3 regions of the Xenorhabdus sp. XBWT genome follow, and region 2 is predicted to be linked to each of the others. Evidence: predicted binding sites of a transcription regulator. Region 2 holds the regulator's gene; each other region holds the start of a gene.
The links. Region 2 encodes CRP, which controls carbon source genes, mostly activating them, when cyclic AMP is high. Its sites were predicted from a motif close to ATGTGANNNNNNTCACAT; they were not measured.
Positions count from the first base shown of each region.

Region 1: the regulator CRP is predicted to act here: its motif matches at 2,281-2,298, upstream of AC5JQI_RS15870 (NupC/NupG family nucleoside CNT transporter).
Region 3: the regulator CRP is predicted to act here: its motif matches at 6,011-6,028, upstream of AC5JQI_RS06685 (CidA/LrgA family protein).

Region 1 covers NZ_CM180990.1:3,623,700-3,635,004, reverse strand. Annotated here, with positions in the region: gene deoC (deoxyribose-phosphate aldolase) at 1-363, opposite strand, end outside; gene AC5JQI_RS15870 (NupC/NupG family nucleoside CNT transporter) at 843-2,108, opposite strand; gene AC5JQI_RS15865 (TatD family hydrolase) at 2,459-3,229, opposite strand; gene AC5JQI_RS15860 (patatin-like phospholipase family protein) at 3,252-4,364, opposite strand; gene AC5JQI_RS15855 (hypothetical protein) at 4,481-4,630, opposite strand; gene AC5JQI_RS15850 (BON domain-containing protein) at 4,855-5,256, opposite strand; gene prfC (peptide chain release factor 3) at 5,450-7,039, opposite strand; gene rimI (ribosomal protein S18-alanine N-acetyltransferase) at 7,432-7,884, opposite strand; gene AC5JQI_RS15835 (DNA polymerase III subunit psi) at 7,853-8,263, opposite strand; gene rsmC (16S rRNA (guanine(1207)-N(2))-methyltransferase RsmC) at 8,406-9,419, shown strand; tRNA gene AC5JQI_RS15825 (tRNA-Leu) at 9,646-9,732, shown strand; tRNA gene AC5JQI_RS15820 (tRNA-Leu) at 9,779-9,865, shown strand; gene AC5JQI_RS15815 (DUF1435 family protein) at 9,957-10,193, opposite strand; gene phoA (alkaline phosphatase) at 10,440-11,305, opposite strand, start outside.
Region 2 covers NZ_CM180990.1:347,234-358,538, reverse strand. Annotated here, with positions in the region: gene murP (PTS N-acetylmuramic acid transporter subunit IIBC) at 1-44, shown strand, start outside; gene AC5JQI_RS01570 (LysE family translocator) at 60-665, opposite strand; gene AC5JQI_RS01565 (YheU family protein) at 894-1,112, shown strand; gene AC5JQI_RS01560 (phosphoribulokinase) at 1,189-2,058, shown strand; gene crp (cAMP-activated global transcriptional regulator CRP) at 2,573-3,205, shown strand; gene AC5JQI_RS01550 (aminotransferase class III-fold pyridoxal phosphate-dependent enzyme) at 3,313-3,657, opposite strand; gene AC5JQI_RS01545 (aminodeoxychorismate synthase component II) at 3,779-4,354, opposite strand; gene ppiA (peptidylprolyl isomerase A) at 4,789-5,355, opposite strand; gene yihA (ribosome biogenesis GTP-binding protein YihA/YsxC) at 5,943-6,572, shown strand; gene spfP (small protein SpfP) at 6,717-6,764, opposite strand; gene polA (DNA polymerase I) at 7,151-9,943, opposite strand; gene dsbA (thiol:disulfide interchange protein DsbA) at 10,384-11,004, opposite strand; gene AC5JQI_RS01515 (serine/threonine protein kinase) at 11,021-11,305, opposite strand, start outside.
Region 3 covers NZ_CM180990.1:1,480,121-1,491,425, forward strand. Annotated here, with positions in the region: gene yeiB (DUF418 domain-containing protein YeiB) at 1-785, shown strand, start outside; gene sanA (outer membrane permeability protein SanA) at 850-1,572, opposite strand; gene AC5JQI_RS06670 (NAD-dependent malic enzyme) at 1,814-3,511, opposite strand; gene cdd (cytidine deaminase) at 3,741-4,625, opposite strand; gene AC5JQI_RS06680 (CidB/LrgB family autolysis modulator) at 4,829-5,524, opposite strand; gene AC5JQI_RS06685 (CidA/LrgA family protein) at 5,518-5,958, opposite strand; gene metG (methionine--tRNA ligase) at 6,118-8,145, opposite strand; gene apbC (iron-sulfur cluster carrier protein ApbC) at 8,373-9,485, shown strand; gene udk (uridine kinase) at 9,901-10,542, shown strand; gene dcd (dCTP deaminase) at 10,589-11,170, shown strand; gene asmA (outer membrane assembly protein AsmA) at 11,247-11,305, shown strand, end outside.

The DNA.
Region 1 (11,305 bases), 1.0 Mb from region 2:
CAAATCGAAACCAATCTGTTCATGGCCAGCCATCAATGCACGATAAGGAAAAACAACATCCACTTCATCAGCACCATAAGCGATGGCAGCACGAGTTTCAGCCAGTGCAATGTCAATATCATCATTACCGTGTGGGAAGTTGGTAACAGTGGCAATGCGGATATCGGGGGTTCCCTGTTCACGCAATACCTTGCGCGCCACAGGAATAAAACGCGGGTAGATACAGACGGCGACCGTTTGTCCGGCAGGGCTGTTTGCCTGACGACAAAGTGCTGTCACTTTCTCATCTGTATCATCATCATTAAGCGTAGTTAAATCCATCAGACTCAGCGCGCGCTGGGCAGCGACGGTTAAATCGGTCATAAAACTCTCCAACGGTATTATTATCGTGACTGAATCAGTTCACATCTTCTTTTGTACGATTATTTTGAACGAACGCGGTTATCTTTAACAGTTAACGTCCTTAACAATCAACATGTTCGTTTGTTGGCGAGCGGACTTAGTTCCTTGAAGATGCTGCTACGATAATACACGATGCAACAACTGAATTCCTTCTCTCCGCACTATTTTTGTGCAATATTTCTGCACTATACTGGCTTTCTTCTTGCATGACCCCACAGATATCAACTTGATTCATTAAGTCTTTGAATATCATTATTTGAACATGTAAATGTCCAATAATTAGTGCTTCAAATCACACTAATAAAATATGGTTTGCAAACGAAAACATTTTAATGTGAAAAAAGTCACATTAAATAGCGTTGGGAAAAACAAATGCAGGTGAGAAATCTCACCTGCATTCAATTTGATACACGCTTCCTGAGTGCTACGCTTCCTACGTTTTACAGAGAGAGGAAGAACCCAGCAATAGTTGCACTCATCAAGTTAGAGAGTGAGCCTGCCAATACAGCTTTCAAGCCGAAACGAGCAATATCGCCGCGACGGTTTGGTGCCATACCGCCCAAGCCGCCCAGAAGAATAGCCACAGAAGACAAGTTAGCGAAGCCACACAGAGCAAAGGAGATAATGGCTTTGGTATGTTCGGAAAGTACTTGCAGGCCTGCGGCCTGAACAATATTGTCAGGTTTCAGGTATTCACCAAAGTTCATGAATGCGACGAATTCATTGACTACCAGTTTCTGGCCGATGAAAGAGCCTGCAATAGTCGCTTCATGCCACGGAACCCCGATCAGATAAGCAATTGGTGCAAAAGCCCAGCCCAGTACCAGTTCCATGGATAATTGAGGATAATCGAACCAACCGCCGATACCGCCCAGAATACCGTTTAACAAAGCGATCAATGCGGTGAATGCCAACAACATTGCACCGACGTTCAGAGCCAATTGCATACCAGATGCTGCACCTGATGCGGCCGCATCAATGATATTTGCCGGACGCTCTTCTGCTGCAACCAGTGACATCGCATCAGTAGTATCATGTGTTTCTTCGGTTTCAGGCACCATCAGTTTCGCAAACAGCAGACCACCCGGTGCCGCCATAAATGAAGCTGCAATCAGGTATTCCAATGGAACACCCATAGAGGCATAGCCCGCCAATACTGAACCCGCTACAGAGGCCAAGCCACCGCACATAACAGCGAACAGCTCAGATTGGGTCATGGTAGAAATATAAGGACGAACAACCAGAGGGGCTTCGGTTTGACCTACGAAAATATTCGCGGTCGCAGACAAAGATTCAGTCCGGGATGTTCCCAGTATTTTCTGCAAGCCACCACCCAAGATTTTGATGATAAGCTGCATAACGCCCATATAATAAAGCACGGCAATAAGTGAGGAGAAGAAAACAATTACCGGCAGAACACGCAGGGCAAAAACAAAACCACCGCCACCAAACAGTTCAAACATTTTGTCGGAAACCAATCCGCCAAAAATAAAGTCTGTTCCTTTCTGGCCATATCCAATCACATTGGAAACGCCTTCTGACATTCCTCCCAGAATGTCTTTACCAGCGGGTACATAAAGTACAAATGCCCCAATAGCAATCTGAATCAGGAAGGCGCCCAGGACAGTACGGATTTTAATAGCTCGATAGTTACTGGAGAAGAGTACTGCGATAAAAATCAGCACTGCCATCCCGACCAGGCTCATAAGGAGTTGCATTGGAAGAATCCCTGTTCACTGAATGAATAATAAAAAATATGTCAGTTTTTTTGTAATTTCCTACTGACATTGTGTGTGTGCTGATTATACCTAGTACTAAAAAGGAACAAGCAACTAACATCACAATTTAATACAGCAAAAAGTAATATAAAAACGAAAAATGAGATACACATCACATAAATCCGCCTAGTTTCGGTGGGACTAGATAATTTAGCGGGAAAAAAGGTAAAAAAAAGAATAAATAAGCAGAGAATATAAGTTAAATATTATTAATGTTTAATGAAAACCGATTATATAAATCCACAGCTAAAAAACTCAATGAGTTTTGCCTATTAAAATCAGCCCAGTGAAAATAGTACTCTACTATTATGATAAATTTGATTGGCAATCTCATCCGGTGATTCTGTACGCAATTCACACAGTACTGAAAAAACTTGTGCAACTTTTTCAGGTCGATTGGGTTGGCCTTGGGATCCTGCCAGAGGCATATCAGGCGAATCAGTTTCCAACACTAATGATGACAAGGGTAGCTGTGAAATAGTATTACGTGTCTTTTGTGTTCTGTCATAAGTAATGGTTCCTCCTACGCCAATATAAAATCCCAGGCTAATAAAAGCCTTGGCTTGTGAGAAGCTTCCTGCAAAACCATGAATCACACCAGTACGTGGCAATTTATGTTTTCGTAAAATTGCGACCAATTGATCATGACTTTTTCTGGAATGAAGTATCGCGGGTAAATCATACTGTTTGGCCAGCTTCAGCTGTGCTTCCAATACACTTTTTTGCATCTCAAACTGCGGTTCAGGCATATAAAGGTCTAGGCCTATCTCGCCTACCGCCACACATTTGGCGCTTTTTTTCTGTAACTGTTGGTTCAACTCATCCAAATGTGCATTTTGATGTTGACGGATATAAAGCGGATGTAAACCGAACGCAGCATAAATTGAAGGATAAGCCTCTGCCAATGCAGCAACCCGCTGGAAATTTATTTGGCTTACCGTGGGCACAATAATTTTTTCTACACCCACTTTTCTGGCTTGTTCCAGACTTTTTATTTCATCGCCAGCAAAAGGCGAAAAATCAAAGTGGCAATGTGTATCAATAAACATCTAATTATCCAAATTATCCAAATTATCCATCATGATCTTGCTCTGTTGCCTGTGTGTTGTCTATCACATCAGAGGCAGGTGCCCCCACTATCAGAGGATTGGTGTGATTCAGGAAATGGTTCCGCCGAAAGCAGCTATGATTGACACTATCTGAATTTAATCCGCTGCGACATACACCATAGCTTTTACGTTCAATATGCCCAAATTTTCCGTCCACAAACGTATGCCCAATAGTTGCCAAAAAATATCGCCCGCAGCGTCTCCCCAAATGATAATTCTGATTCAATACACTAATTCGGCTTCCCAATGCCATTGTCGCCAATGGGGCTGGCGGATAGATTTCGAAGATCTGCACATCATCCGGTGGATTTTCGATAAATTTTTGCGTCCGGCGGTAACTGTTGGCATGGAGATTAACCATCTTAACCATTTTTTGCAGACTGCTGTCTTCCAACCAACGCTCCATACGCTTGAACCACTGGGGTGTATAGTAAAGCTGTGAAGGAACTGTCCGGATTACAACAATTGTATCCGCACCACGGAGATAGGCTTCTTGAACGGGTATCGCATCGCAAATACCTCCATCTTGATAAACAACATCATCAAGGGTAACGCCATTACGATAAAATCCCGGAATAGCGCTGGAAGCCTTCAATATGTCCATCCAATTTTTGTCATTAGGATGCAAATAATCAGGTTTAAAATTATCAGCACGACAGGCACACATGTAAAATTCACGTCCTGCATCAAATTGGCGTATCCCAACAGGGATATTAAGCGGTAATTGTTCGGATATGGTATCCATATACCAATCCAAATCGATCAGATGCCCACCACGAACAAAACGCAGGGGATTAAAAAAAGCGGGATCGGTTGTATAACGATTGATGATTTTACGTGCATAGCCTCGTTGACCACAAATATAAGCAGAAAGATTTTGAGCACCTGCCGACGTTCCGAGAAACAATTCAAACGGATTAAAACCAAGGCGAAGAAACTCATCTAAAACACCAGCGGTAAAAATACCTCTCTGACCACCACCTTCACAAACGAGAGCAATTTTCCCGGGTTTGATCTGCGAGTTATAAGCCAAAGGTTCTATATTACCCAGCGTTATTCGAATATGTTTCCCCACTATTCTCCCCCTCTAAAAGCCAATAATAATATCAAAGCATAATACATTTGCTGAATATCATGAGTATATTGTTACATAAGTGATTAATTTGTTAGCTTGTATTAAACACTTTATATTTAGAATCTTCTGCTCATACCTGCCTTACGCAGATCATGCTCTTTGGAGACAGAATATACGATGAGACGAACTTCCTGCTCAGGAGAAATCCCTATGCCATGAGTAAGTTTAGCAGGAGTCATTTTGTCGAGGACAACTATCAGCGCCATGGAAACAGCATCTCACCTATCCTTAAATATTTCTATTGTTTGTTGTAGCAATTTCTGAACCTGTCGAGACTTGCCTAAATATTAATATTTATTAAGGAGGGAATGTCACGTCTGAAGTCAGCCAAAGCCAGACCGGGGATTTATAGCATCGTTGGGCAATATTTCGCCTGAATGACAATAAAAAAAGAGTGGCTTACTATTAGCCACCCTTTTTAGAATGTCAGTTATTTCTTAATTTCTATAGTACTCTTAACAGATTTGACACCTTTCACGCCATGAGCAATTTCAGCAATTTCCGCTGCTTGATGTTTGTCTTTGACAAAACCAGAAAGATAAACAATGCCTTTTTCGGTTTTCACGGAAATTTCATTGCTATTTATTCCTTTGTGCTCCAGTAGCTTTCCTTTCACTTTTGCTGTGACAGCACTATCGTCCAAGTAAGCATCTGCATTCTGAAAAGTGTGATCTATTTTTTTCCCTGTATTGTCTATGGATTTATCGATTTTCTGCCCCTTACTTTCCTCTGTTTTTCCTGAAGAGGATTCGGTTGCCAGAGCATTACCAATAACGAGTACCGAGCCTAGAACAACAGCCAGTAGCGAATGTGCAAATTTGATATTTTTCATCCTACCACCTTTTTTAATATAAACTAGAACTGTACTAGAACAGTATGTCAATTAGACAGTGGCGATAAAATCAGCTTTACAAAAAATAACGAATATTTTCCTTAAAGCAGAGAGTTATTCTTAAATTGAAGAATAATACAGAGAATATATATTGAAAATTAAGGGCCAACAGGAGAGTTGACCCGGAAAAATATTAATGTTCCCGTGTCTTACGGAAATCAATGTCAGGATAGCGTTCACTGGTCAGGTTTAAATTAACCATCGTAGGTGCAATGTAGGTTAAGTTATCACCACCATCAAGAGCCAAGTTCTGCTCATTCTTACGCTTGAACTCTTCCAGTTTCTTCACATCGTTGCATTCTACCCAGCGGGCGGTAGAAACATTAACAGGCTCATACAGTGCTTCAACGTTGTATTCACTCTTCAAACGAGCAACAACAACATCAAACTGAAGTACACCGACTGCACCGACAATCAGATCGTTATTCATCAACGGACGGAAGACCTGCACTGCTCCTTCTTCGGATAATTGAACCAGACCTTTCAGCAATTGCTTCTGTTTCAATGGATCACGTAAACGAATACGGCGGAACAGTTCTGGGGCAAAGTTAGGAATACCGGTAAATTTCAGCTCTTCACCTTGGGTAAAGGTATCTCCAATCTGGATCGTGCCATGATTGTGCAGACCGATAATGTCTCCCGGATAGGCATCCTCAACATGAGCGCGATCTCCTGCCATAAAAGTCAGGGCGTCAGAAATAACGACATCTTTCTTGATGCGCACTTGGCGCAGTTTCATGCCTTTTTCATATTTACCGGAAACAACACGCAAAAATGCCACACGGTCACGGTGTTTCGGGTCCATATTGGCCTGAATTTTGAAAACAAACCCAGTGAATTTTTCTTCACTTGCGGTGACTTTACGTGCGTCAGTCTGTCGAGGCATCGGAGTCGGAGCCCATTTAACAAGGCCATCCAACATATGATCAACACCAAAGTTACCCAATGCTGTACCAAAAAATACTGGTGTCAGTTCACCTTGTAAAAAAGCATCCTGATCAAATTCATGGGATGCACCCTTGACCAGTTCCAGCTCTTCACGCAATTGATTCGCCAGCTCTTCACCTATCGCCGCATCCAGTTCAGAATTATCCAGACCCTTGATAGTGCGGACTTCCTGAATTGTATGACCTTGACCAGATTGATACAGGTAAGTTTCATCAAGGTAAAGATGATAAACACCCTTGAAAGATTTACCGCAGCCAACAGGCCATGTAATCGGGCTACAGGCGATCTTCAGCTCGTTTTCCACTTCATCCATCAGTTCCATCGGATCACGGATATCACGATCGAGCTTGTTCATGAATGTCAGAATTGGCGTGTCACGCAGACGGGTAACTTCCATCAGCTTACGGGTACGATCCTCAACCCCTTTCGCGGCATCAATCACCATCAAACAACAGTCAACAGCGGTTAAAGTACGATAAGTATCTTCGGAGAAGTCTTCGTGTCCCGGGGTATCCAGTAAGTTAACCAGACAATCTGCATAAGGGAACTGCATCACGGAAGTAGTAATCGAAATACCGCGCTGTTTTTCCATCTCCATCCAGTCTGATTTAGCGTGTTGGTTAGAACCACGGCCTTTTACCGTCCCCGCTTTCTGGATTGCCTGTCCGAACAGTAATACTTTTTCGGTAATAGTGGTTTTACCCGCATCTGGGTGAGAAATGATTGCAAAGGTGCGCCGTTTAGCGACTTCTTGCAGAAATGGGGAATTTGACATCAATTGGGATCTTCTAGTTTATATACGGATTGATATCATTTAGGAAGCGGCCTCTGCTGGCCTCCGCCTTCAAATCCGTTGTGTTAATCGTAATTGGCGCTTATTTTCGCTGAACTTGGTACTATAAACAATCAATGATTGTCGGGCTATGTCTATAAATCGATTTTAGCAAAACTGGATATAGTAAAAAGAAATCACTCTCATACATTTCAACTAAACGCGAAAGCACTTTATCAATCGTTGCGCGGCTTCCCAAAGCTAAAAAAGACTCGCTAGTGAATAATTCACCTGATTTATAACTTTAAATACGCTGCTTTATTGATTGTCTGATTGCCGTGCTTTCCCCTATGTGAAAGAATATAAATCAGCCAATGAAAAACAATGAATCTCTGTCAGATTTCACCAAACAACGGCAACGCCATAATAATGGCATCTTCCTTTCCCGCGGCAGTCGGATAATAATTCTTGCGGATGGAGACTTCATTGAAGCCCAAATCCTCATATAAACGGATTGCAGGCCGATTGGAACTCCGTACTTCAAGCCATAGTGTGTTTATTTGCTTTTCAGGCAATATATTGATGAGATAAGCCAGCAATTCCCTGCCATAACCTTTTGATTGATACTCAGGATAAATGGCGATATTAAATAGGGTGGCTTCGTCCATGACATATTGCGTTATCGCAAAGCCGATAATCCGGTCGTTCAACGTTATTTTATAGTTGAGGTAGCGTTCTCCCTGATTGGAGTAAAATGTTTTTTCACTCCATGGAAACGTGTGGCTGGCTTGTTCTATTTGAAATGCCAAGGGAAGATCAACGGGAGTTAATAGAGAAATATTCTTCATAATGGTAAATTTGTTGCCAAAGAGCGCGTTTTGCATTCCCATCAAGAGATAAGTCATTTAATGCCGAGCTTCTCAAAGAAATCCCTTGTATTGATAAGGTAATATCAACTCCCAACAGCCAACATGGGCAGTGGATTGATTCCGAAAGTAGCTCAACATCTTTTGTCGTGATGCAATATACCAATGAGGCGTTAATTCCCATGGCTGTGAAAATATCAGCAAACAATGAATGACTTAAGTCGATATGATCATGAGCAATGATCAATAGACGGGTTGAATCAGGGATGAGGACAGATAATTCACCTTGCAACGCCATCGGGCTGCGCAAAACCCATTGAGTGATCCCCAATCGGGAGAGTAATCTGTCACGCTTCGTCATCGTGTTTTATTCCATCTGTCATAAGAAAATAACAGGTAATATATTATCAGAGGGCTTAACTTAGCGCCAATTAGCATGGCACTTTAGTTCTGCACAACTGGTATTGATACTTGGATAAAGATTTATAAGGAGCTATACATAGATGTCAGTATTAACCCCGGCCAGCGAAGTTATCCTGCGCCATCATGAGCAATTTAGCTCACATCATCTGCTTTTCGCCGGTGATTTACAGGACAATCTCGCAACGGAAATCGAAGCAGCAAGTGTTCGTGTGCATACTAACCAATACCACCACTGGCAATCTCTGATCCGTCAACTCGGCGACAGTGCTCAGTTTGGTCTTGTAGCAGACAGCGCATTTATTAAAGGGTGCGATACGCTGATTTATTACTGGCCAAAAAGCAAACAGGAAGCACGTTTCCAGCTACGTAGCCTGTTTTCCATTCTGCCTACTGGAACAGATATTTTTATTGTGGGTGAAAATCGCAGTGGTGTACGTAGTGTTGATAAATTAATGGAAGGCATTGCAACTTTCCACAAAATTGATACCGCCCGCCGCTGTAGCCTGTTTTATGGTCAGCTTAAAAATCAGGTTCAGTTTGATCAAAACAATTGGTGGAACAGTTATCAGGTAGGTGATGCCACCATCAATACATTGCCCGGTGTGTTCAGCCAAGACGATTTGGATATCGGCAGTCGCTTGCTACTTTCGACATTTGATGCGCCTATTTCTGGCAGTCTTTTGGATATCGCCTGTGGTTCAGGGGTTTTGGCAACTGTTTTGGGTAAGAAAAACCCTGATTTGACTCTGACCCTGAGCGATGTCAATGCTGCCGCTATTACATCCAGTAAGGCAACATTGAAAGCCAATAAGCTGGAAGGTAATGTTGTTACCAGCAATGTATATTCTGCTATTGAAGAGAAATTTGACTGGATTATTTCTAATCCTCCATTCCACGATGGGTTGAAAACTACTTTGACTGCAACCGAGGATATGATCCGCATGGCGCCAAGCTATCTAAAATCAGGTGGGCAGTTCCGGATCGTTGCAAACGCTTTCCTGCCTTATCCTAGCCTGTTGGATAAAACTTTTGGCAACCATAAAGTCATTGCTCAGACAGGTAAATTTAAAGTTTATCAGGCAACGAAGAGATAACTCAGGCGTCAAATACGATCTCTGTTTTGCCTGCTCCGATTTTATGGGCAGGCAATGCCGTTTTTCTCTATTTTCTCTTTATTTCTTCTTAGTCTCCGCCTGAATATCAACCTGTCGATTTTTACACCAATCACTCTTTTTTCCACTAAATAATGATTGACGCCAGCTATAAAATCTCTAGAATGCGCCTCCATGCTATCCATTTGAGTGATAGTGTCTGATATATGCGAGGGTGGCGGAATTGGTAGACGCGCTAGCTTCAGGTGTTAGTGTTCTTACGGACGTGGGGGTTCAAGTCCCCCCCTTCGCACCAAATCAGACAACTAGCAGTTAAATAAATCGGATAAATGACAGTACCTGCGAGGGTGGCGGAATTGGTAGACGCGCTAGCTTCAGGTGTTAGTGTCCTTACGGACGTGGGGGTTCAAGTCCCCCCCTTCGCACCACTGTTTCATTTTTTCTGTCTTTCTCTCTTCTATTTTTTCCGCTTTTTATTAGTTTCAGTTCTTTTTTCTGTCTGTTATCCAATGATTTACTTCAAAAATATCCTAAATAACGAAAACTGCCAAACAAACTACACATAACAGCGATACCAGCAGGAAACAACAAGAAATGACGCGCATTACGATGAAACAATAGTACAAGCGTCAAAAGCATCGCGACCTGAATACTGGCCTTGAATTGTTCTATTCCTGCCCCCGCAAGGACTAATACTGACACAACTAACACTGATACTATCAGGCTGGACAACAGTATGCCCCAGAACCCCGTCATCCTTTGCCAAAATATCAGCTTTAAATTCCGCTTTGCCCTAATCATAATACCCCATTAAATGATAATGATTATCAATATCAAGTATAATGGAGATTTAATCATATGCGGGAAATAAATGACAGAAATTATCAGAGATAATTTTCAAGAAAAAACGCGGGATAATGCTCCCCGCGTTGTTAATTCAGCGCGTTCAAGATTCGGGAATTCCTGTCGGAATAACTGACGTATTCTTCCCATTTATTACCATTATTGTTTTAAATTCATCGCATCACGTATGGTAAAGAACAGATCCGTTTGATCAGTCAAACCCACGACATTGGCAGCATATGGGCCATAAGCGGCAACACGTAGTTGTGCACCTGTATGTTCTTGACTGTTTCCTTCTGAATTACCGTAATTTACCGTCATAACTGCACCATCTTTAGTGATCAGTGAACGGGTTAAACCCGTTGATTTCACATCAGGTTCAATGATCTGGCTGGAGTGCGCGTGATCGGCAGTCACAATCACCAAAGTATCACCATACTCTTTCGCAAATTTAAGACCAACTTGTACTGCCTTATCTAAAGCAACGGTTTCACCAATCTGGGCACAAGGATTGGCATTGTGATCCTGTTTATCAATTGAGGCACTTTCAACTTGCAGGAAAAAGCCATTTTTATTCTCTTTCAGTAAATCAATCGCCTTCTCTGTCATTTGTTCCAACGTCGGGGCATTAGGGTCTAATTTAGCATTCGCCTTGCACTTTACTGGCTTTTCATTGATATTACCGTGATAAACTGCTTTTGGTCCTTCCCAGGCGACGTTCATATTTCCATCATGGAATAAACCTAACAGAGGCTTTTGTTGATTAGCTTCTTTGATGGCGGATAACGACTTAGCGTCAGTTATCCACTGATATCCTAAATCTAGTGCCTGTTGTTGCAATGTTTTTCCTGCATTGGCACCGGATACTGATTTCTGAATAAAGGATTTTGCCCCGCCACCCAATGTAATATCAGCGCGTGCTACCAGTAACTGTTCCGTAATAGAGCCTTTACCCCCATTTCCCAATGCATCAGAAGGACATTTCTGCAAAGTTATTTCTGGCCCATAGCATTTACGCCCCGTAA
Region 2 (11,305 bases):
TACTGACATTATTCTTTGGCAGTAAAAATATTGACATGAATTGACTCCAGTCCCTAATTTTAGCTAACCCAGATTAAAGGGACGCAAGCGGCGGTCAGCAGCCCCATCGCAATATTAAATATGAACCACGCATGGCGATTTCTTAATAAACAGCCAATCAATGAGCCGAGCATAAGCCAGATTGCACCAGCTATTGCACTGGAGATTAACATTACTGCGCTGATAGCCAATATCGAATTGTTATATAGTGATCCGGGCAGACTGTAACTGCTGACTGCCCCCAATCCCATCAACCATGTTTTGGGGTTCAGGAATTGCAGTAACCAGCCTTGATGAATCTTGATGGGTGTCCCTGTCACCTGCGCTGTACGTAGTTGCTTATAGTGTGAAGTCGCCGTTTTCCAAGCCAACCACAACAAATACAGGCTACCGAGTATTTTCAGACCAGTATGCATCGCAGGGTAGATCAGCAGCAATGCAGCAACACCAAAGGCAGACAGCAATAAAATTGTCTGCATTCCCAATACAATACCCAAACAAAGTGGTACAGAGCGACGGATACCAAAAGTAGCGCCCGCTGATGTTAGCAGCAAGTTGTTTGGGCCCGGAGTGACAGCAGAAATAAACATAAATGTACTAAGCGAGAATAACAAACTTACAGTCATGGGTAGATTCCCCTCACCCAAATGGTCAACATTTCCTTTCAAGAAAAATAGCAGTATGTTATTCCACACACAAGATAACTAATCATGAAATCAATTCATTATGAGTGAGAATTTTTGTCCCCATAAACCACACTGGCTGGCGCCTTATTTAAGGCTATCTCATTTAAAACAATTATCCGAAAAACACTTAATTTCAGAACAATCAAAACATCATCAGGAGCAATTACAATGATGATACCGTGGCAACAACTTGAAACCGATACTCTACTCAACTTAATTGAAAGTTTTGTCTTACGTGAAGGCACAGATTACGGTGATCAAGAAAAAACACTTGAACAAAAAGTACAGGATGTCAAACGTCAGCTTGAACGAGGTGAGGTTCTGCTGGTATGGTCTGAATTACATGAAACTGTCAATATCATGCCTAAAGAGATGTTCCGCCCATAAGGTTTGGCCCATTTTATTCATCATAAGAGACTGATTAAAAAGATAATCCCAATTTTTATTGATAAGGAGTCTGTTCATGTCTGCCAAGTATCCTGTTATTGCAATCACTGGCTCCAGTGGAGCAGGAACGACAACTACCAGTGTAGCTTTTCGTAAGATTTTCCAACAACTTGATGTAACTGCTGCACTCATTGAAGGAGATAGTTTTCATCGTTATACTCGCCCAGAAATGGATGCTGAGATCCGAAAAGCGAAAGAGCAGGGCAGGCATATCAGTTACTTTGGGCCAGAAGCCAATGATTTCAGCATGCTGGAAAAGACGTTTTATGATTACGGGGAAACAGGCAGTGGTCGCTGCCGCAAATACCTCCATACCTATGATGAAGCTGTTCCTTATAACCAAGTACCAGGCACTTTCACACCATGGGAACCATTGCCGTCAAACACCGACATTCTGTTTTACGAAGGGCTGCACGGCGGTGTTGTCACGCCACAACATAATGTTGCCAGCTATGTTGACTTTCTGATTGGTGTTGTACCTATAGTCAATCTGGAATGGATACAAAAACTGATCCGTGATACCAGCGAGCGTGGACACTCTCAAGAAGCTGTCATGGATTCTGTTGTTCGCTCAATGGACGATTATATTCGCTATATCACTCCTCAATTTTCACGCACACACATCAACTTCCAGCGCGTTCCCACTGTTGATACCTCTAATCCTTTTTCTGCCAAGGCCATTCCTTCGTTAGACGAAAGTTTTATCGTGATTCGTTTTCGAGGTCTAACCCAAATTGATTTTCCCTATTTACTGGCAATGCTTCAGGGTTCATTTATTTCCAGTATAAATACTATCGTCGTGCCGGGTGGAAAAATGGGGTTGGCTATGGAGTTAATTATGGCACCGCTCGTCAAACAATTACTGGAAGGTAAAAAGATCTCATGATCTAGGCTTCATTTTATTTTTAATAAAACAGGTAACAAAAAATAATGCCGCCTGTTTTATTAAAATAAATAAGTGATTTATGTGGCTATAAATCAGCCTGATAAAAATCATAACCATGAAGAAGCTAATACATGCAAAAACAACGTGAAATACTTCACTAAAAGGACAGTATTCAGCATTATCTTTCGTTATTATAAATATAAAATCAATAAGACCACGTCTCTAGACCAATTTCTGGTAATCTGATAACCAGTTTAATATGCTGAAGCGATACAAGAGAAGACAGAAACGTTTTCCTGTGTTACAAACAAGTCTACATGCGAGACTGGCAAGGTATATGGGTTAAGATCAATACACTTGTATATTGAAATTTTTATAATCCATATAAAATTCTCGTTTGTCAGTTTTTCAGCAAGTTAATATGTTAATCTATTGACTTTATAAAACTAGCCTTAAGAGAAACGGCCTGTTTCTCACTTCATAAAGGCAGAAATAACAACAGAGGATAAAGCGAATGGTTCTCGGCAAGCCACAAACAGACCCTACTCTTGAATGGTTTTTGTCACACTGCCATATTCACAAATATCCATCCAAGAGCACGCTTATTCATCAAGGCGAGAAAGCAGAAACGCTTTACTACATTGTTAAAGGTTCAGTTGCTGTTCTAATAAAAGATGAAGAAGGTAAAGAGATGATTCTCTCTTATTTAAATCAGGGAGACTTCATTGGTGAACTTGGATTGTTTGAAGAGGGGCAAGAACGTACAGCATGGGTGCGCGCTAAAAGCGCCTGTGAAGTGGCTGAAATTTCTTACAAGAAATTCCGTCAGTTAATTCAGGTTAATCCTGACATTCTAATGCGTTTATCTGCTCAGATGGCAAGTCGCCTGCAAACAACTTCCGAAAAAGTGGGTAACTTAGCCTTTCTGGACGTTACAGGCCGTATCGCCCAAACATTACTCAATCTGGCTAAGCAGCCTGATGCGATGACTCACCCTGATGGTATGCAGATTAAAATCACACGTCAGGAGATTGGACAAATTGTAGGTTGTTCACGTGAAACAGTTGGCCGCATTCTGAAAATGCTGGAAGATCAAAACCTGATCTCTGCACATGGTAAAACTATTGTCGTTTATGGGACCCGTTAGTTCCTGAAAAACCGGGCCAGTGTAATCTACGAGATTCCCACTGGCTTCTTTGTTCTGTTATTGCTTTATCTGGCTGCCAGCTTATTTATCTAACCACCGCGCTATCGCTATATCCAGCCGTGCCATGCCTTTTCTGCTATATCATCCTCAGGAATCACCAATGACGGCGTAAAACGCAGAATACCGTCTCCTGCACTCAATAACATCAACCCCTGTTCAACCGCTTTCTGCAATATATTTCTGGATTTACTCTGATACTCTTTTTTCAATACAGCGCCGATAAGCAGCCCTTTTCCACGAATTTTCTGAAAAATGCCATATTTTTGGTTCAGATTCTCCAATGCGCAAATGATCATATCATGACGTTCTTCCACTCCGGCCAATACTTCTGGCGTATTGATAATATCCAGAGCGGCACAACCAACAGAACAAGCCAGAGGATTTCCTACCATTTCCCTCACCTTGTTTTTATGTTTGCCACATCTAAGTGAAATAATAGTCATTAAATATGAATAAAAAACCACATTATAGCAAATAAAAAAACAGTGGAGTGAGGGGTTTGGTGTTACCAGATTAATATTTAAGAAAATTATTCAACAACTCATGTCCTTGCTCACTAAGAATACTTTCTGGGTGAAATTGCACCCCTTCCAGTGGCAAAGTACGGTGGCGTATCCCCATGATTTCATCCACATCACCATTGCGTTGGCTCCATGCCGTTACTTCAAATGATGCCGGAAGGGTTTCCGCAGCAATAACCAAAGAGTGATAACGAGTGACGGTCAATGGATGATCCAATCCCTTGAATACCCCCTGCTGACAATGATGAAGCAAACTGGTTTTTCCATGCATCACTTCACGGGCTTTGACTATGCTCGCACCAAAAGCTTGCCCTATCGCCTGATGCCCCAAACACACACCGAGAATAGGTAACTTTCCGGCAAAATGCGAAATCGCTTCCAGCGAGATCCCTGCTTCATTTGGCGTACAAGGCCCAGGTGAAATCACTAAATGCGTGGGTGCCAGCTTTTCGATATCTTCAAGCTGCAACTCATCATTGCGTTTAACTAAAACCTCTGTCCCTAACTCACAAAAATACTGATATAAATTGAATGTAAAAGAGTCGTAATTATCTATTATTAATAACATAGGAGTATATCCTACTGATTTTATAGTTTTATAAGTTACCCTACCCACATTAGGGTATTATGCATTATGTATCACGGTAAAATAAAATCAGGTAAACACTATTAACGGCAACGAAGTACTCATCATACCACAGAAGCACTGTTAGAATAGTAGCGACAGAGAAGGGAAACTCAGAGAAGAAAGTGCAACCCAAACAATTAAGGGCGATTATCCGAGTATCTACTTATGGCTTATAACCAATGGATTTCAAGAGACAGCGCGACAGCAAAGGAACCGACAAGTTCGTCGGGAACGAATTTGTCCAGCCAAAGACTGTCCCTTGGTGAGAGGCAGGAACCTCTCATTAATCCCCAGAAACATAGACGGCTATGTGACTGGGGTGAGTGAGAGCAGCCTACAAAACAGCAACTTGAAAGATGAAGGCTTATATCAGATTAAGGCTCGATCTTGGCTGACAAGATCACGATAGGCTTTGCTGGTACATTTTGATAAGGACCAACATTTTCTGTCTTGACCTGAGAAATTTTATCAACCACATCCATGCCTTTTACCACTTTGCCAAAGACTGCATAACCAAAATCACGCTGACCATGGTCAAGGAAAGCATTATCGGTAACGTTAATAAAAAACTGGCTGGTTGCACTGTCTTTATCTGCGGTACGCGCCATCGCGATTGTGCCACGAAGATTACGTAAGCCATTATCCGCCTCATTCTTGATTGGCTCCCTAGTGGCTTTTTGCTTCATATCTTTTGTAAAACCGCCGCCCTGAATCATAAAGCCAGGAATCACACGATGAAAAATAGTGTTGTTATAAAACCCTTCATTGACATACTCAACGAAATTCTTGGTGGTAATTGGTGCTTTATTACTATCCAACTCAAGTTCAATTTCTCCGGCTGATGTCATCAGCTTCACGTGAGTTTCAGCTGCCAATACTGGAGTAGCTATCACACCGATAGCACATGCAGCCATAAGCGACACAAAAATACGTTTAAACATTGATGGTTCCTTTATTTTTGAGGTCAACAATAAAACTCATAACAACAAAACTCATTAAGTGTAATTCCCTATAGGGATAAGTTCCAAATATTTACCTACATTTACGAGTATTTTTAGGTGATTAGAAGAAAATCTATCTATGTAATTTTTATATTCGCATATTTTTGGAAGAGCTATTTTGGGAATAAACTCCATATTAATGCCCTTTCCGCACCAAAGAACATAATTTATCAGAGGATAAAGATTCGGCAATATAGTGATGCTAATTAAAAATTTGAATATAGGATGGTATGAGGTGTTTCCGAATATCAATATTCAACCCGTTTCCCGTAACATCAAAAAGGACTAATCATCCCGTTACCCGGTGGCGAATTTCGTTGATATCGTATGTTATTCCGAGAAAAATAAAATATTATAGAGAAGAGTTAATTAAACAACCTAAGTCATGATATTCAAGTGATCGATTGGCTCTTGTTACAGAAAAATGCGACAACAATATCGACATTAAGTTATGCCTGTCCACAAGCCGCCGCTCTCGGTATAATCACCGCGCTATTTTTTGCGTATTCCTCTGGGAGATAACCATTTTGACCATCAAACACTACAACTATCAAATGACCCACTTTGTCACGAGTGCACCTGACATTCGCCACCTGCCTCAAGATACGGGCATTGAGGTCGCGTTTGCCGGTAGGTCAAATGCGGGTAAATCCAGTGCCCTGAATGCACTGACCCGCCAAAAGAGTCTTGCACGTACTAGTAAAACTCCTGGCCGAACTCAGTTAATTAACCTATTCGAAGTAGAAGAAGGGATTCGTCTGGTGGATCTGCCGGGCTATGGTTACGCTGAAGTGCCAGAAGAAATGAAGCGCAAGTGGCAAAAAGCCTTGGGAGAATATCTCCAGAAACGCGAATGCCTGCTGGGTTTGGTGGTTTTGATGGATATTCGTCATCCGCTGAAAGATCTGGATATGCAGATGATTGAATGGGCTGTTGTGATGCAAATCCCTGTCATGATATTGCTGACTAAAGCCGACAAACTGGCATCCGGTGCCCGTAAGAGCCAGTTGGCGAAAGTCCGTCAGACATTGGCGGATCTGGATGGCGATGTTCAGATCGAATACTTTTCTTCCCTGAAAAAAATCGGCGTTGATAAACTCGAACAGAAGCTGGATATTTGGTTCAACCAGACTGCCATTGAAACTGAGGTGGAGTAATCCGCCTGCGTTCACCGCATCCCATCTACTCAATCCAATCGATTTCAATTTGCTGCTTTGCTAGCTGCAAATTGAAACATGACGAGTATAAATCGGACATAAAAAAACGCCCCAGTCAAAAGAGATGACTGGGGCAGCTAATATTCAGCTAAATCCGATTACGTGAAGTAAAAGGTCTGAAAGATAGAACATCTTACCTCTGTACCCTACGCAGACAACTTTACCCTATTCTTTCAATCAAAAAAAGATTTTTTTGTAATTAATTTTCATCAAATGCCTCGATTCAGCCATTGTTCTTTAATCAAATTAGGTTTTACACTATCTTTAATGTAGTTTAATTACATATTTGTGAGATCCAGATCTAATATAAAACCTAACTGAAATTGTTGTTACAAGCCTCTTCGCTGCGTAATAGGGGTAATCTTCGTCGATTAAATAAACTGTGATTCCATAAAAATCATTCAATAAAAAAATATTTCTGCACAAAGATAAAAGCCTAAAAAAAGAACCGCAAAAATTCGGTTCTTTGATTTCTTCAGCAGATTTTTGATTGGCAAAATATCTGCCTTATTGATTCATCAGTGTGCCTGATCCCAGTCATCACCAATCCCAACATCAACTTTTAATGGCACATCAAGCTGCATACTTTTTTCCATCAATTCTCTGATTTTCTGCTCTGCCATCTCCAACTCAGATTCATGTACTTCAAACACCAATTCATCGTGAACCTGCATGATCATACGTACACCGGGTTTTTCGCTGACTATCCAATCATCTACCGTAATCATTGCCAACTTGATGATGTCCGCAGCCGTGCCCTGCATTGGTGCATTGATGGCTTCACGTTCTGAAGCCTTACGACGCATGGCATTACGTGATTTGATGTCCGGCAAGTACAACCGACGACCTTCCAACGTTTCAACAAACCCATGCTCAGCTGCTTGTTGACGTGTACGCTCCATGTAAGCCAGCACCCCTGGATAGCGCTCAAAATAGAGATCCATGTAGCGTTGTGATTCACCACGCGGAATACCTAACTGGCGGGATAAACCAAAAGAACTCATTCCATAAATCAAGCCAAAATTAATCGCTTTCGCACTACGGCGCTGTTCACTGGTGACTTGTTCCAGTGGCACACCGAACACTTCTGCGGCAGTCGCCCGATGGATATCTTTGCCCTGTGCGAACGCCTCCAGCAATCCTTTGTCCTGTGATAAATGCGCCATAATACGCAATTCTATCTGCGAATAATCTGCTGCCATAATGCGGTAACCTTCAGGCGCAATAAATGCCTGACGAATACGTCTTCCCTCATCATTACGGACAGGAATGTTTTGTAGGTTCGGATCACGAGAAGAAAGGCGCCCGGTTGCGGTCACAGCCTGATGATAGGAAGTATGAACGCGGTTTGTCAGCGGGTTAACCATCTGGGGCAGCTTATCGGTATAGGTAGATTTCAGTTTGGCCAGACCACGATGCTCCAAAATAACCCGTGGTAACTCATGATGTTCAGCCAGCTCTTCCAGCACTTCTTCGTTTGTCGATGGCGCGCCATTTGGGGTCTTTTTCAGTACAGGCAAGTTCATTTTCTCAAACAGAATGACTTGCAGCTGCTTTGGCGAAGCCAGATTGAACTCTTCATCCGCCAACACATAAGCGGATTTTTCCAGCTCATCTAAACGCGCAGTAATTTCCCGTGAATGTTCTGCCAACGTTTGGGAATTGATCAATACACCTGTTCTTTCTATACGGGAAAGCACCTGTACCAACGGCATTTCAATTCCTTGGAACACTTTTTTCAGTGTCTCAGCGCTCTCTAACTGAGGATACATTGCCAGATGCAGTCGCAAAGTCACATCTGCATCTTCCGCTGCGTATTTTGAGGCTTCCTCCAACGGAATTTGATTGAAAGTAAGCTGTTTCTTGCCTTTGCCCGCAATTTCTTCAAATGTCGTGGTTTTATAGCCCAGATAGCGTTCTGCCAGACTATCCATATCATGTCGCCCTCCCACGCTATTCAGTACATATGACTCCAGCATGGTATCAAAAACAATACCATCCAGAGCAACGTCATAACGCGCCAGAACGCCACGATCAAATTTCAGGTTCTGACCAATTTTGGGCAGGTTGGCATCTTCCAGCAGTGGTTTTAATGCTGCAAGAACCTCATGCAGATCCAGTTGCTGTGGTGCATCCAGATAATCATGTCCCAATGGCAAATAAGCCGCTTCAATTTCTGATTCTCCCGCCACAATGGCAAAGGACATTCCCACCAAATTGGCTGTCAGGGTATCAAGGCCATCAGTTTCGGTATCAAAAGAGAATGCCGGGGACTGTTTCAATTTCTCAATCCACTCATCAAGAGATTGGCGCTCAAGGATGGTTTGATAGCTTTCCGGTGAAATTTTGACGGAGGTTGACGCTGCCGCTATCGAGTCTGATTTAGTACTGCCAGAGGCAGGTTTCTGACCTTTACCTTCCAGCCAATTGCCATTCTGCACGTCATTTATCCAGCGCTTAAATTCATAATGATTGAACAGAGCCAGCAATTCATCCACATCTGGTGGCACAACAGCAAGATCGATACAAACCCTATCCAATTCAACGTCAGTTTTAATTGTCGCCAATTGATAAGAGAGGTAGGCCACCTCTTTATGCAGTTCCATTTTTCCGCCCAGTGTTTTAGCACCACGGAAGCTCAGTGTGGCAATCTCATCAAGTCTGGAATAAATGTCATCCAGACCGCCAATACCCTGCAATAGCCCCAACGCGGTTTTCTCACCAACGCCTGGAACGCCCGGGATGTTATCGGAAGAGTCTCCCATCAGGGCAAGAAAATCGATAATCAGTTCAGGAGGAACACCATATTTTTCCGTGACCTCTTCCGGCCCCAGAATAGTATTGGTCATAGTATTAATCAGGGTAATGTTCGGTGTCACCAACTGAGCCATATCTTTATCGCCGGTGCTTATCAGAACAGAGCGGCCTTCTTGGTCAGCCTGCAATGCCAATGTGCCAATAACATCATCAGCTTCGACACCCGGTACAACCAAAATTGGCAGTCCCATGGCTTTGACCATTTTATGCAACGGCTCGATCTGAGCACGCAAATCATCCGGCATAGGAGGGCGATGAGATTTATATTCAGCAAATAGCTCATCACGGAACGTTTTGCCCTTGGCATCAAACACGACCGCCACATGGCTCGGTTTATACTGCATGATTAAACTGCGCAGCATGTTCAGCACGCCATACATGGCGCCCGTTGGTTCTCCCGCACTGTTTGTCAGTGGAGGAAACGCATGGTATGCACGGTAAAGGTATGAAGAACCGTCAACCAAAATCAGGGGATTGTCTGCTATCTGTGCCATAAAATTTTCTTCGTCATTCTGTGGGATAAATAAAGAATAGAATGCCATACTGTGCCGTTATAGACGAATTTTGCGATAATTTTCTCGTGATAACGTGCATTTTATGACAAATACCCTGAACAATGTTCTGTGGATAACTTTGTGCACAAAAAAATGGCATATAAAACAGATTTATGTTTATCACTGTAAAGTGTGCGTAACAGAAGGTAAAAATCAATGAATTACAGAGAATATTAAAGAAATCTTGCAACTACTTAAAAATCACTGACTTGTGGATATTACCGGAGTTTATGTTATGAAAGGGGCTTTTCAGCAAGTATTGTGCCAGCTTTATCATGGCTGGCCCAATACCTATGTTATTTTATATTAATACTTAATGTTCTTATTTCATTACAGCCATCGTTTGCATTACAACCATGGCATGAGTATAATCATGTGACTTATTTTTTGGTTACCAGATAGTTCACAACATCGGAGTATTTTCGGGCATAATCCAGAGCGGTAGCCTCAATTCCACCATTATTAATCTGATATTTTCCATTAACAAAAACAGACGGAACACTACGTAATCCCAAATCCTTGGCTGCCTGACGTTCTTTGGCTGCTACAGATTGTACAATAAAGCTATTCAATGCGGCATCGTAATCTTCACCAGAGACACCCGCTTTGATAAAGGCATTACGAATATCATCCTTAGTATTGATAGTGTGGCTTTTCTGAATACCATCAAACAAAATTGGAGTGACTTTATCTTCAATTTTCATAACGATGGCAACAGCCCAGGCATCCGTCAGAGCTTGTCCCAACGGTCCTAGAAAATCAACATGATAACGCTCATGAGTGACCCCTGCCGGCAGATTTTTCTCAACAGTAGAAATAACGTGGTAAACATTTTCAAACTGATAACAATGGGGACAATAAAAAGAGAAAAAATCTAAAACCTGCGGCTGATTCGCAACCGGCTTTTCTAATTCAACATACTGCTTTCCTTCAGAAAATCCAGTGGCGAACGCATTAAATGCCATCAACGCTCCTACCAATACTAGCCAAAACTTTTTCATAATGGTCTCCAGAAAATTAATATATAGGATTGAGTTGTAAAGGTGGTTCCTGTAACAGCCTAACTTGTTCAGAAAAAAGACTTATTTGTTTAAACCAAAAATCGCTGTCAGCCATCCACGGAAATGCTTTAGGGAAAGCAGGATCTTGCCAACGACGAGCGACCCAAGCCAAATAATAGACCATTCGCATCGCACGCAGAGGTTCGACCAACGCTAATGTTTTTGGATCAAAGTCCATAAACTGACCATATGATTCAAGCAGGATATCCAGTTGAACCAAACGTTCCTGCCGTGAACCATT
Region 3 (11,305 bases), 1.1 Mb from region 2:
TTGTTGGCTTGCTGACATGGCACTTTATCAATACTCGTCAAAAGTTATTCAGTACCGGAGCGACTTTTTACTTGTTCGGCGTAATGATGTTTTATCTTCTGGGGCTGTTTCCTGTGGGAGAGAATAATTCATTCTGGATGCCAACACTGGAAGATATTTTTCATGAAACTTTCTGGAAAACTCATGGCGGACTCTTGGCCATGGAGTACCGGATCCGCCAAATAAGTGGCGCAATGATAGTGGTCATTGTGCAATATGGCTGGCAAATAATCGGGGTCATGCTTTGGGGTGCAATGTTATTGCGTAATGGCTGGTTGAAAGGTGAGTTTAGCCACAAACATTATCGTCATCTGGCATTATGTCTAATCCCTGTTGGGATGACTATTCAATGTGCGGCTTTATCAATCCAGTATTTATATCCTTATAGTTATTTTGCGTCGTGGACTATCCGCTACACCATCACTGAATTGGCAACACCGTTGTTAGCTTTTGCTTATATCGCGTTGATTTATGGATTTTGGCCTGCCATTTCACGTTGGAGAGTCACTTTTTGGTTACGGCAAGTGGGAAAAATGGCATTAAGTAGCTACTTGCTGCAAACTCTGGTCTGTACCACGCTTTTTTATCGCTTTGAATTATTTGGTCAGTTTACTCGTTTGGAACTAATGGCGTTTGTGCCATTTATCTGGGCATTGAACATCTGGTTTGCTTGCTGGTGGTTAAAACGTTACTCACAAGGGCCGTTGGAGCAGCTTTGGCGTTGTCTGACGGCGAAACTAGCGTAAATTTCAAGTAAACATTGTGTGATGAAGTTTAAATGTAGAGCCTATTTAACTGGCTCTACATTTATTATTCCTCGCGAGATTTTTTTTCTAGTTTTTGTAATTCATCTGGTGATACGGCAGGATAACCTTGAATTCCTGCTGGTACGGCATGTGGTGCCGGAATTGGCATTAACGGGCCTAAAAAACGCGGTTCACGTTTTAAAATATACAGGTCTGTCAAGGCACCGAGGCGTGCTAATACTTCTCTGAGACGAATAGTCATCATATTTTTAGGGGACGGTACAGCATAACACTGTGCCTCTATACCAAAATGCATGGCGATAAACAGAGCCCGTTCACAATGGAATCGCTGGGTGATAATCGTAAAATCATCGGTATCAAATACCTTGCGAGTTCTGACAATTGAATCCAGAGTTCTGAAACCAGCAAAATCCATCACAATGTTACTGGCTGGGATTCCTGCTTTGAGCAAATCTTTCCGCATCGTAATCGGTTCATTATAATTATGCTGTGCATTATCCCCGCTTAATAGCAGATATTTAATTTTTCCACTATTGTAAGCGTTAACCGCGCCTTGAATACGGTAGAAATAGTATTGGTTATATGTACCTCTTTTATAATATTTGGATGTGCCGAGCACCATACCGACATCCCGCTCAGGAAGTTGCCTGAGATCATCAAAAATGTAAGGAGCAGTTTTCCAGCTAATCCAACGATCAAGCATAATTGCTGTCAGCATGAGGACAGCAATGATAAAAATCAGACTAGTAATCAAGCGCTTCCACATGATTTTCGTTTGCCTTATATGTACTTATGGGTCAATAGATTAAAGGCTACTTTACTTGAAATACCGAAGCAAGTTTTCGGTGAGATAGGTTTTTGGGTGGAATAAGCGTAATTTCATTTGAATAGCAGAAAAAATCATGAATTGTCTGTCTGGAAGCATTTACGATGAGTTTATGGTAATAATTATGGATAGTTTTGTAAAAAAGCCTGTCAGAATGGCGGCAGGCTTTTTAAGGGTATTATCAGAATGAAGTGCGTTTATAAATGCGATATTCTGGTTTCCAGAAATTGCGTTCAATCGCTTCATCCAAGGCATTTTCTGATGTAACAATCGCCACACCTTGAATTTGGGCTTTTTTCGCTACTTCTTTGGCTATTTTGCGGGAAACTTCTTGAATATCATCAATCGGTGGCAGCAATGGACCTGAACCTGTTTGTGCCAGCGGTGAACAATCCGCCAATGCGCGGCTGGATGCCATCAGCATATCATCCGTAACACGTTTGGCTCCTGAAGCAATAACACCCAAGCCGATTCCCGGGAAAATATAGGAGTTGTTACATTGCACGATTGGGTATTCCTGACCGTGATATTGTACGGGGGCAAATGGGCTGCCAGTCGCGACCAGTGCCTTGCCGTCAGTCCAGTTAATAATGTCTTCAGGACGGGCTTCCACACGCGATGTCGGGTTAGACAGCGGCATCACGATTGGACGTTCGCAATGTTTATGCATCTCACGGATGATATCTTCGGTGAATAAACCGGATTGACCGGAAACACCAATCAAGACTGTAGGTTTCGCGTTGCGAACCACATCCATCAATGAGAGGGAATCATTGCTGACATCCCATGATTGCAAGGCTGAATTTTTCTGTACCAATACACTCTGGAAATCCAGCAGGTTTGGCTGTTTATCAGTCAGCAGACCAAAACGATCAACCATGAATACACGGGCTCGGGCCTGTTCATCACTCAATCCTTCGGATTTCATCTGAGCAACTATTTGTTCTGCAATACCACAGCCAGCGGAACCTGCACCGAGGAATGTCACAGTTTGATCTTTCAACTGACGGCCGGCAGCACGACTGGCGGCAATCAAGCTACCAAGGGCAACGGCTGCGGTGCCTTGGATATCATCGTTGAAGCAACAAAGCTCATCACGATAACGGGTCAGCAGCGGCATGGCATTGTTCTGGGCAAAATCTTCAAATTGCAGCAGCACATTAGGCCAGCGGCGTTTCACAGCCTGAATGAACTCATCTACGAATTCATCATATTCTTTGCCGGTAATGCGCGGATGGCGCCAGCCCATGTACAGCGGGTCATTCAGGCGTTGCGGGTTATTAGTACCTACATCCAGCACAACTGGCAGGGTGTACGCTGGGCTGATCCCACCACAGGAGGTATACAACGACAGCTTACCGATAGGAATACCCATGCCCCCGATACCCTGATCACCCAAACCAAGAATACGCTCTCCATCGGTGACAACGATAACTTTAACATTTTGCTTGGTGGCATTTTGCAGCATATCATCAATGTAGGCTCTGTTTGGATAGGAAATAAACAGACCACGTGCGCGACGATATATATCAGAAAAGTGTTCACACGCTGCACCCACGGTTGGTGTGTAGATAATAGGCATCATTTCGCTGAGATGGGCGTCAAGGAGCCGATAGAACAGCGTTTCGTTGGTGTCCTGAATATTCCTTAAATAAATGTGTTTATCGGAGTCATTCTTGAAATCGCGATATTGACGGTAGGCGCGTTCGGCCTGCTCTTCTATTGTTTCAACGGTTTGTGGCAATAAGCCATGCAAGTTGAAATTGCTGCGTTCTTCTTCCGTGAAAGCACTGCCTTTGTTCAGTAGAGGGAATTCCAATAAAATCGGGCCAGCGTAGGGAATATAAAGAGGACGTTTACTTTCGTGTTCCAGTTCCATGATGCTTACTCTTTGGACTAATCAATCAATAACAAAATCAGCTATAGATCCTAAGAAGATAAAAAAAATAAGTACAGCAAATGTTACTTAAATATGATTATCATGAGCAAAAATGAGAGATAACATACAGAATTGGCTAATTAAATGTTATTTAATTCTTTCAATTTGCCCCTCTTGGAAGTAATGGAGGGGATAAATCGCCATTTTGTTAACTTACTCTTATTTCATTTCAAAAGGTATGCCGTTCCACTTTAGTACAACCCAAAGCAGTTAATGTGGACTTTGTGGCGTTCCATTGTGATAACTGACTGTTTTCACCTTCAACCAGCATAGCCCGTTCGATGGACTGACAATCACCACCCGACATATTCATAAATATCAAAGCAGCCTGTAATGGTGGCAAACTCGGATTGAATGCAGCATTTTCCGCATAACGGCCAGTATAAATTTTCCCTTGGTTATCTTGTAATGCTATACCTGCATGGGATTGGCTGTAAGGCGCGTGGCTGCGGTTCGCAGCATCTAATGCGGCTTGCACTAAATTGTCATGGGTAGCCAACTGATGGTCATGGTTAACTGTATCCAACAGCAGTGGGGTATCAGCTAAATCACGCGGACCAAAGGCTTCAGGCAGGTAATCGGCCAAAGTTAATGGTGGGCGATCAGGTAAGTGAATTTCTAATTGTGTTCCACTGTTCAATTCATTCATAAATTGTCGGCAGTGACCACAAGGTGAATAGTTGATAGTGATGGAAGCCAGTTTTTTTTCGCCATGAAGCCAAGCGTGGGTTATTGCTGATTGCTCTGCATGAACGGTTTGCTGCAATGGCACTCCCGGAAATTCCATATTGGCGCCAAAATAGAGATTACCACTTTCTCCCCGTGCAACTGCACCGACATAAAAATGAGAAATAGGAGCAATAGAGCAGGCAGCAGCTAATGGCAATAAGGCAAATGCCAAAGCGTGATCATCAAAGCCACTGTTCCGCTTGATGGACTCAACCTGCTCCGTTGTCAGCATGGCTGGAAAATCGTCACTTCCGATATAAGGCAACAAAGCTTGTTGCAGTTTAGGGGTAATTTCTGACCAAATAGCGTTAAAACGAGCTTGCATAGAATGATCTCCAAATTAATTGAAGGCCATTCTAGGATGTCTGTTTAGGTTTGTAATGTGATAACAGCCATAAAATCAATGAAATTTGTGTAATAAAGCTATTATTTTAGCAATACAAATCAAATTATTATGATTTTTATTAATTCTTTCACTTTTTTATTACGGTTTGGTAACTATTTAGATGAAAATCATTTGTAGAATAATCAACTAAACAAGTGAAGCAGTATCGGGAATAAAAAAGGTGCAATCAGTGAAGTAATAATGCCGCAGGTCATCAGGGCCAGTGAACTGTATGCACCTTCAGTATGATCTACCTCAGCACAGCGGGCGGTTCCTACTGCATGAGCTGCTGTACCCATAGCCAATCCTCGGGAAACCTTCGTTTTTATTTTAAGAAGATTAAATAGGTTATGACCGAAGATAGAACCTAAAATACCCACCATGATCACACAAGCAGCGCTGATGGCAGGAATCCCACCGATGGAATTGGCTACCGCCATAGCAATAGGGGTTGTCACAGATTTAGGCAGAATTGAGGCTGCGATTTCAGGTGTTGCACCTGCCCATAATGCTATAGCTGTACCGGTTACCATTGCGACAATACAGCCGATAAAACAAATGGTAATGATTGATTTCCACTGAGTACGGATTTGGTGCAGCTGTTCATAAAGAGGAAAAGCAAGAGCGACTACGGCTGGTTGCAGCAAATCGTTTAATATCCGGCTGCCTGCAAAATAGTGCTCATATGATGTATGTGTCATCAGGAGCAAAGGAATGATAATGGTTATTGATATCAATAAGGGATTAAATACAGGAAGTTTTAATCGTATAGACAGTCTTTTGGCTAGATAAAATACAAGTAGTGTTAATGGCAGTGACCACCAGATATAGCTCAACATTTTTCTTTCTCTTCAAGTTGTTGTGATGTAGTAGTTGCTTCTTGTTTGGAACCAATAATGATGCGTTCGCGATGGATATAGTGGGAACTGTAAGCAACGGCAATCATGACAATCACTGTACTGACGACACATGAAAGAACGATTGGGAGCATTTGTTGGCTGAGTTGTGGGTAATAATTCATGATCCCCACCCCAATAGGCAAAAAGAGTAATGTCATGTTCTTCATCAACAGACTACAACTTGGCTTCACCCAATGTGGGGGAATAATTTGGAATGCCAGTAAACCGAAAAGGATAAGTAAACCAATAATACTACCGGGAAGAGAGAAAGGAAGGAATGCTGAAATGATATTCCCCGCAATCAAGCACAAATAGAGCAGTGCGAATGCGCGCAGATATTGCCAGCCCATCATCAGCATGTTTTGGAAAGACATAATCGATAATTCCTCAATATAGGGAGAGTTCATCATACGATTAACTTTCTAAATGTGCCATACATCACATAAAAAAGCGGGCTTTTTTTAGCCCGCTTTACTATCTTTACAACAATAATGTTGTCTGGTAATAATTAATATTCTGTCAGAATATATCGATTATTTAACCTGCATGCCTGGTTGTGCGCCGCTGTCCGGGCTTAACAGGAAAATTTCTTTTCCGCCGGAGCCTGCTGCCATTACCATGCCTTCTGAAATGCCAAAGCGCATTTTGCGTGGTGCGAGGTTGGCAACCATCACGGTCAGACGGTTTTCTAACGTTTTCGGATCAGGATAAGCAGAACGAATCCCAGAAAAAACCTGACGAGTTTCGCCACCGATATCAAGGGATAATTTCAGCAATTTGTCTGAACCTTCGACAAAATCTGCCTGTTTGATCAATGCGATCCGCAGGTCAATCTTGGCAAAATCATCAAATGTGATGGTGTCCTGAATCGGATCATCTGCCAGCGGGCCTGTTACCGTTTTTTTAGGCTCGATGTTCTCTTTTGAATCAGCAACCATCGCTTCAATTTTAGCCATCTCAATGCGGTTAAAAAGAGCTTTGAATGGGGAAACGTCATGGTTCAGCAGAGGTTGACGGATACCATCCCAAGTCAGTTCTGTATTCAAGAATGCTTCTGTACGTGCGGACAAGCCCGGAAGGACGGGTTTCAGGTAAGTCATCAGCACACGGAACAAGTTAATTCCCATTGAACAGATAGCCTGAAGATCGGCGTCACGGCCTTCTTGTTTCGCTACAACCCACGGTGCTTGTTCATCAACATAGCGGTTAGCGAGGTCAGCCAGTGCCATGATTTCACGGATTGCCTTACCAAATTCGCGATTAGTGAAATCTTCTGCGATAACCTGTGCGGCATCAACAAACTTCTGGTACAACTCAGGATCAGCGAGTTGATCAGCCAGCTTGCCACCAAAGCGTTTATTAATGAAACCCGCATTGCGTGAGGCAAGATTCACTACTTTGTTAACGACATCACTGTTTACACGTTGAACAAAATCTTCCAGATTCAGGTCTATATCATCAATGCGGGAAGAAAGCTTAGCAGCGTAATAGTAACGTAGGCAGTCTGCATCAAGGTGTTTTAAATAGGTTTCGGCCTTGATAAAAGTCCCACGGGATTTAGACATCTTGGTGCCGTTAACGGTGATATAACCGTGAACAAACAGATTGGTTGGTTTACGGTAGTTGCTGCCTTCCAGCATTGCAGGCCAGAACAGACTGTGGAAATAAACAATGTCTTTGCCGATGAAATGATAGAGATCAGTCTTGGAATCTTTCTCCCAGAATTCATCGAAATTCAGGTCACTCCGCTTGTCACACAGGTTCTTGAATGAACCCATATAACCAATTGGAGCGTCCAGCCAGACATAGAAATATTTGCCTGGTTGATCAGGGATCTCAAAACCGAAATACGGCGCATCACGGGTGATATCCCATTGTTGCAGACCTGAATCGAACCATTCCTGCATTTTGTTCGCTACTTGTTCCTGCAACGTGCCGGAACGAGTCCATTTTTGCAGCATGTCGCTGAATGCAGGCAGATCGAAGAAGAAATGCTCTGTCTTACGCATTTCTGGTGTTGCCCCAGAAACAACAGAACGCGGGTTGATCAATTCGGTTGGGGAATAAGTGGTTCCACAGACTTCACAATTATCGCCATATTGGTCTTCTGCCTTACATTTTGGACAGGAACCTTTGACGAAACGGTCTGGCAGGAACATTCCTTTTTCTGGATCGTACAGTTGAGAAATCGTCCGGTTCTTGATGTAACCGTTCTTTTTCAGTTCCAGATAGATTTGTGATGCAAACGCTTTGTTCTCTTCGCTGTGTGTAGAGTGATAATTATCATAACTGATAGCAAAGCCGGCAAAATCCTGCTGATGCTCTAGATTCACCTTGGCAATCATCTCTTCTGGTGAAACACCAGTTTGCTGGGCTTTCAGCATGATTGGCGTACCGTGGGCATCATCGGCACAGACAAAGTGAACCTCTTTGCCGCGCATTCGATGATAACGAACCCAAATATCAGCCTGAATATGTTCCAGAATATGACCGAGATGGATGGGACCGTTAGCATAAGGCAACGCACAGGTCACCAATAATTTGTTCGCGACTTGAGACATAGTTAGGATCTGACTTCCGTAAAAATGAAAAGGGTTTTTGATGTTACCTGATAAGGAGCGTTGTCGCTAGGGTAACGCAAGAACTTCGTTACTTTTACTTGTTGCCTTATCCGAAGTCGTTAGCTTCTGTTATGATGACCAAACAGTTTTATACCCGCCGTCTTTCAGGCTGCATTTTGAAATCCATTGGGTATAGATTGAAAAAAGATAAATCAAAAGGAGCCGGGATGAACTCACAATCCCCCGAGCAGACCAATCCTGACCTGCTGAAAGAACATGTTGCGAAAATACTGGCAACATTCAAACATCCAACATTAGAGCGGGATTTGATTGCTCTGAAAGCATTGCATCACTGCACTATATTGGATGGAACACTGCATATTGAATTAATGATGCCGTTTGTCTGGAAAAGGGCCTTTGAAGTTTTAAAGAAAGAAACGACGTTATCTCTACAAGCTGCGACGGGAGCAAAATCCGTTGACTGGCGACTGACCCACGATATCAATACATTGCGCCGTGCCAATAATTTGCCGGGCGTTAATGGTGTGCGCAATATTGTGGCGGTGAGTTCAGGAAAAGGGGGGGTGGGGAAATCCAGTACGGCGGTGAATTTGGCACTGGCGCTGGCACAGGAAGGTGCGAAAGTCGGTATTCTGGATGCGGATATCTATGGGCCATCCATCCCCAATATGCTCGGTACAGCCAAAGAACGGCCGACCTCTCCTGATGGTCAGCATATGGCACCGATTATGGTGCACGGCATGGCAACCAACTCCATCGGTTATCTCGTTACTGATGATAATGCAATGGTCTGGCGTGGCCCGATGGCGAGCAAGGCTTTGATGCAAATGTTGCAGGATACATTGTGGCCTGATCTGGATTATCTGGTGATTGATATGCCGCCTGGAACTGGGGATATTCAGTTAACGCTGTCCCAGAATATTCCGGTAACAGGGGCATTGGTTGTCACAACACCACAGGATATTGCCCTGATTGATGCGATGAAAGGCATCGTTATGTTCCAGAAAGTCAATGTACAGGTATTGGGTATTATTGAGAATATGAGCAGTCATATTTGCAGCAATTGTGGTCATCATGAGCCGATTTTCGGTACAGGAGGAGCAGAAAAATTGGCAGAAAAATATGATTGCCAATTATTGGGGCAGATCCCGCTGCATATCTCACTGCGTGAAGATCTTGATCGTGGTGAACCGACAGTAAGCAGCCAGCCTGATAGTGAATTTGCGGATATCTACCGTGAAATTGCAGCCAATATTTCTGCTCAGATGTATTGGACTGGTGAAAAAATTCCGACGGAAATTTCCTTCCGTGCAGTTTGATTTAAGTAATTGCATGAATAAACGCCGTTTTGTTAATGTTTCTTATTTATACAGAACGGCGTTTTATTAATAGTCCTTAAATTATTAGCATATTTCATTTAGCATTCCTGAATATTTATGGGGAGCAAAGGTGATCTGCCGCTGGAATTGCATCTTTTCTATACCTTTCGTCTTTCAAGTTTGGGATCAATTTTAGAAATAGCTTTCGTGGCCGTATTTGAAAACTCTTCTTAGAATTTTCTCTATTTAGAGCATGAAATTGCGGGATTTTTATGCGAAGTGTATTGAAAAAAACGAGACTTATCTTGTTTACTCTGGAATAGAAGTCATTAACTCCCTATAATCCGCCAAACATGGTGTATCGAATCCCATGTACCCACTTTATTTTTTCTTTTTTAACCAGGTTATTTCTATCATGGCTGATGAAGCACATAAGTGTACAATTGTAGGTATTTCAGGTGCCTCTGCCTCAGGCAAAAGCCTTATTGCCAACACGCTTTATAGAGAATTACGTGCACAGGTAGGTGATCACAATATCGGCGTTATTCCAGAAGATTGTTATTACAAAGATCAAAGCAATACTCCAATGGAAGAGCGTTATAAAGTCAATTACGATCATCCAAGTTCAATGGATCACAGTTTATTGTTCGAGCATCTTCAGGCACTGAAAGCCGGAAAATCCATTGAATTGCCGCAATATGACTATGCCGAACACACCCGCAAACCCGAATCCATCCATTTTGAACCGAAAAGAGTCATTATCCTTGAAGGTATTCTACTATTAACGGATAAGCGCTTGCGCCAGGAGCTGGATTTTTCCATTTTTGTCGATACACCACTGGATATCTGCCTGATGCGCCGTATCAAACGTGATGTAAATGAACGCGGACGTTCGCTGGATTCCGTCATAGAGCAATACAATAAAACTGTGCGCCCAATGTTCCTGCAATTCATCGAGCCATCAAAACAATATGCAGATATTATTGTTCCTCGCGGAGGGAAGAACCGCGTAGCCATTGATATCTTAAAAGCCAAGATTGGCCAATTTTACGAATAATATGCTGTTTGGTATTCATAAGTATTATCTTATTTGAGAGGACATAATGCGACTCTGTGACCGTGACATTATTAAATGGCTAGATGAAGGTAAACTGGTAATTACCCCACGCCCTCCTGTCGAACGCATTAATGGGGCAACTGCTGATGTCTGCCTTGGGAATCAGTTTCGTGTTTTTCGTGGTCATACTGCTGCCTATATCGACCTGAGTGGTCCTAAGGCTGAAGTCAATGCAGCGCTTGACCGTGTCATGAGCGATGAAATCACTTTGCCGGCTGGGGAAGCGTTTTTCCTTCATCCGGGTGAATTGGCTCTGGCGGTGACACTGGAATCTGTCACATTGCCTGATAACTTAGTTGGCTGGCTGGATGGACGTTCGTCTCTGGCGCGTCTTGGCCTGATGGTTCATGTGACGGCACACCGCATTGATCCGGGCTGGCAGGGGCAAATAGTCCTGGAATTCTATAATTCAGGCAAACTGCCTTTAGCTTTGCGTCCCGGCATGGTCATAGGTGCATTAAGTTTTGAACCGCTGTCAGGTTCTGCTGAGAGGCCTTATAACCGACGTCAGGATGCTAAATATAAAAATCAGCAAGGAGCTGTAGGCAGCCGAATCAGCGAGGATTAATCTTTTCTGGTAAAGCTTTCCGGTGACACTTTTTGGTGAAAAATAGTCATCTTGTGGACATGAGACTGGGGAAGTCATGAAAAGATTATTGACGACACTCGTTATTTTTTTTGTTGTTATTGTTGCTGGTTTAAC